DNA from 2 places in the Streptomyces qianjiangensis genome. Region 2 is predicted to be linked to the other one. Evidence: riboswitches for the same ligand, from Rfam matches in the RefSeq annotation. Region 2 holds a riboswitch; the other holds the start of a gene.
What was found. A riboswitch is a leader RNA that binds a small molecule or an ion and turns the genes downstream of it on or off. The one in region 2 is predicted to bind glycine.

Region 1 (2,197 bases), 4.6 Mb from region 2:
TGACGGTCAGCGTGTCGAAGTAGGCGCCGTGGACGATCTCGACGCCGCCGGCCTTGAGGCCCTCGGCGAGGATCGTGGCGTAGCGGTGGGTGCGGCGCGCGATGGTCTTGAGGCCTTCCGGCCCGTGGTAGACGGCGTACATGCCCGCCATCACCGCCAGCAGCACCTGCGCGGTGCAGATGTTGCTGGTCGCCTTCTCGCGGCGGATGTGCTGCTCGCGGGTCTGCAGGGCGAGCCGGTAGGCCTTGTGGCCGTCGGCGTCGACGGAGACGCCGACGAGGCGCCCGGGCAGGCTGCGCGCGAACTTCTCGTGCACGGCCATGTAGCCCGCGTGCGGTCCGCCGAAGCCCATCGGCACGCCGAAGCGCTGGGTCGTGCCGACGGCGATGTCCGCGCCGAGCTCGCCCGGCGAGACCAGCAGGGTCAGGGCGAGCAGATCGGCGGCGACGGTGACGAGCGCGCCGAGCTCGTGCGCCTGGTCGACGATCGGCTTGATGTCCCGTACGGCACCGGAGGCGCCCGGGTACTGGACGAGCACGCCGTTGATCTCGCGCTCGGCGATCTCGGCCGGGATACCGCCGCTGAGGTCGGCGACCACGACCTCGACGCCGGCCGGCTCGGCGCGGGTCTCGATCACGGCGACGGTCTGCGGCAGCGCGTCCGCGTCGACCAGGAACAGGCCCTTCTTGTTCTTGCCCATGCGCCGGGACAGTGCCATCGCCTCGGCGGCGGCCGTGCCCTCGTCGAGGAGGGACGCGCCCGAGGTCGGCAGGCCGGTGAGGTCGGCGACCATGGTCTGGAAGTTCAGCAGGGCCTCGAGGCGCCCCTGGGAGATCTCCGGCTGGTAGGGCGTGTAGGCCGTGTACCAGGCGGGGTTCTCCATGACGTTGCGCAGGATGACGGGCGGGGTGAAGGTCCCGTAGTACCCGAGTCCGATCATCGAGCCGAGCACCTGGTTGCGGTCGGCGAGCGAGCGCAGCTCGGCGAGCACCTCGGCCTCGGTCCGGGCGCCCGGCAGATCGAGCGCGTCGGCGTTCTTGATCACATCCGGCACCGCGGTGGCGGTGAGCTCGTCGAGCGAGCCGTAACCGACGTGCGCGAGCATCTTGGCCCGCGCCTCCTGGTCGGGCCCGATGTGGCGCTGTTCGAAGGGGATGCCCTGTTCGAGCTCGGTGAGCGGAATGCGCTGGGCGGTCATTGCGGAGGCCTCCTGGTCTGACGCGACCTTCGAGGGGCACCCCGGCACGGGCACCCCGACGGCCTCCCCCTCTGTCATCTCAACCTGAGAGCTTCACCGGGTCGCCCGAAGGGCACCGGTTTTCACCGTCGGTGAGAGCGGAAGCCGTCGACACCCGCCCTGCTTTCCAGAGTGACCTCGTCCGTGCGGTACGTGAGCCTGAGAGATTCCGGGGAGGATTTGCTCCTTCGGCGCCTCCGATGGTGTCCGGAGGACTCTCCCGCACGGGGTCAGCAGCCGTTTGCAAGACTACCAGCGAGGTCAACGCCCGGGCCTTCGAGTGGCCGCCTCCTTGATTGTGCTCTTTTGTAGTGCTTACGGATGAGTTGCGACCAAGTGGAGGGCCCGTGCAGACCGACATCGATCCGCGCAACCTGATCGGCCGCAAGGCGTTCGACCGCAATGGCACCAAGATCGGCACGATCGACGAGGTGTACCTCGACGACGCGACCGGCATGCCGGAGTGGGCGGCCATACGCACCGGTCTGTTCTCGCGGGACGCGTTCGTCCCGCTGGAGCCCAGTGAACTGGTCGAGGGCACCCTCCACGTCCCGTTCGACCGAGCCCTCATCAAGGACGCGCCCGACTTCGGTGTGGGCCGCCATCTCTCCCCGGAGCAGGAGCTCCAGCTCTACCACCACTACGGCCTGGACGTGGCCCCACCGCCCCGACTCCCCGACCACGACTTCGGCAACCTGGCAGGCACGGACGAGGCCTGAGGCCGAACGGGTGGGGTGACCGAGGAAACAGCAGGGCGGGCCGGAGCAGCCTCCATGCCTTCCGCGCCCGTCTCACACGCCGGCAACCCATCCGGGTCCCGGCGACCGCCTCACGGCGGCGTGGTCGCGGCCCGAGGCTCCCCCACGCTCCGCTCCGGCCCGCCGCGAGCCACCCCTGATCCGCCCTCGGCCACGTCGCCCCCACCCTCCCCGACCCGGGCTCGCCCGGAGCCCCGCTCGG
Region 2 (2,197 bases):
TCGGTGATGCCGACCGTCGAGACGCCGTCCTCGGCGCCCGACAGCCACTCGTGCTCCTTGCTGTAGCGCAGCTGCTGGGGGTTGCTCATGGCCTGAATTCTCCTGTACGCGGGGATGTGCTGATGACTGGGGGAGTACTGAAACCGCAGGTGAGCAGGGTGATGTGCCCGGCATCACAAACGGGCGGGGTGAGGGCCCCGGTGATCAGTCTCTACTTATGGCGCTTGTAGAAGGGCAGTGCCACGACCTCGTACGGTTCATGGCTGCCGCGGATGTCCACGCCGACGCCCGCCGTACCGGGCGCCGAGTGCGCCGCGTCGACGTAGGCCATCGCGACGGGCTTGCCCAGCGTCGGGGAGGGGGCACCCGAGGTGACCTCGCCGATCACCGCGCCGCCGGCGACGACCGCGTACCCCGCACGGGGGACCCGACGCCCCTCGGCGACCAGGCCGACCAGGACGCGCGGCGGGTTCTGCTCGGCGCGGGCGGCGGCCTCGGTGAGGGCCTCGCGCCCCACGAAGTCGCCCTCCTTCTCGAACTTCACCACCCGGCCGAGTCCGGCGTCGAAGGGAGTGAGGGAGGCCGTCAGCTCGTGCCCGTACAGCGGCATGCCCGCCTCCAGGCGGAGCGTGTCACGGCAGGACAGGCCACAGGGGACCAGACCGACGCCCTCGCCGGCCTTGGTCAGCGCCTGCCACAGCTCGACGGCGTGCTCCGGCTTCACGAACAGCTCGAAGCCGTCCTCGCCGGTGTAGCCGGTGCGGGCGATCAGCGCGGGGACACCGGCGACGGTGCCGGGCAGGCCCGCGTAGTACTTCAGGCCGTCCAGGTCGGCGATGGGGGCACCTCCCTGCACGAGCGGAGTCGAGTGCTTGGGGGAGAGGGACTTCAGGATGCCGGGGGACTCGGGGCCCTGGACGGCGATCAGGGCGTACGCGTCGCGGTCGTCGCGAACCTCGGCGTCGAAGCCGGACGAACGTTCCAGCAGCGCGTCCAGGACCACCTGAGCGTTGGAGGCGTTGGCCACGACCATGTACTCGGTCTCGGCCAGCCGGTAGACGATCAGGTCGTCCAGGATGCCGCCGTCGGCCTGGCAGATCATGGTGTAGCGGGCACGGCCCACCCCGACGGAGCCGATGTTGCCGACGAGCGCGAAGTTCAGGAACTTCGCCGCCTCCGCGCCGGTCACCGTGATCTCGCCCATGTGCGAGAGGTCGAAGAGGCCGGCCTTCGTGCGCACGGCGATGTGCTCGTCGCGCTCCGAGCCGTAACGCAGCGGCATGTCCCAGCCGGCGAAGTCGGTCATGGTCGCACCGAGCGAGCGATGCAGCGCATCGAGCGCGGTATGACGGAGTTCGGTACTGCTCATCGGTCGGTCGTCTCCCAAGGCGATGGGGTCCCCCGCGCGAGCCGAATTCGAGCGTGGGGGAGGGCGAGGTCGTTCCTCCCCATCTGTCATCGGAACCTGAGAGGTTCGCCATGACCACCCCTGTCGGGACGACCAGGACTTGCACCTTGGGTGGGGCCACCTCACGGCGGCCCGCTTTTCAGATGTGCCTCGCCCGCGCGGTAACGGTGCCTGAGAGATTCAAGGGAGGGACTTGCTCCTTCGGCGCCCCGGCAGTGTTGCCGAGGACTCTCCCGCGCGGATTCAAACGGCCGGTATGCAGTTGGCGGCCACATCATTGCACGCCTCGCCCGCGTGCGGCAGGTCGGCTTCTGTAACCGGGCTGTGGCAGTACGCGCACGAAAACGCGAGACACCAGGCATTACCTTCTCTTTACACTCGACGGGCAGGCGGTCTCCGAGCCCAAGGGGAGGACGATCACGGTGAACAGGACCACGGCGTACGCCACGACCACGGGCATGGCACTGCCGAAGCGGCCCGCGGCCCAGGCCCGTGGACGCTGCGACGAGCACCCGGCACCGGTCGTCCGCGATCTGCGCGACCGTGCGGGGCACAGCCCGCACGGCCTGCTCTTCGGCCCCCGCGACCTGGTCGTGATCACCGGCCTGCCGGGCAGCGGCAAGTCCACCCTGATGCGGCGCGCGGTCCGCGGCGCGCGCATCGACTCCCAGGACACCCGCGACCGCTGGGACGCCCGCATGCCCCGCCTCCTGCCGTACGCGCTCTACCGCCCCCTGGTCCGCCTCGCTCATTACGCAGGGCTGCGCCGCGCCCTGCGCTCCGGCGAGG

Region 1: linked by a shared signal. The riboswitch ahead of gcvP (aminomethyl-transferring glycine dehydrogenase) and the one ahead of gcvT (glycine cleavage system aminomethyltransferase GcvT) in region 2 are both predicted to bind glycine.

Annotation. Positions count from the first base shown of each region.
Region 1 covers NZ_CP106798.1:1,474,302-1,476,498, forward strand. The annotation lists gene gcvP (aminomethyl-transferring glycine dehydrogenase) at 1-1,198, opposite strand, end outside; glycine riboswitch at 1,375-1,470, opposite strand; gene N8I87_RS06695 (PRC-barrel domain-containing protein) at 1,585-1,956, shown strand; gene N8I87_RS06700 (DNA polymerase IV) at 2,067-2,197, opposite strand, start outside.
Region 2 covers NZ_CP106798.1:6,105,701-6,107,897, forward strand. The annotation lists gene gcvH (glycine cleavage system protein GcvH) at 1-89, opposite strand, end outside; gene gcvT (glycine cleavage system aminomethyltransferase GcvT) at 212-1,369, opposite strand; glycine riboswitch at 1,443-1,557, opposite strand; glycine riboswitch at 1,558-1,654, opposite strand; gene N8I87_RS28305 (ATP-binding protein) at 1,831-2,197, shown strand, end outside.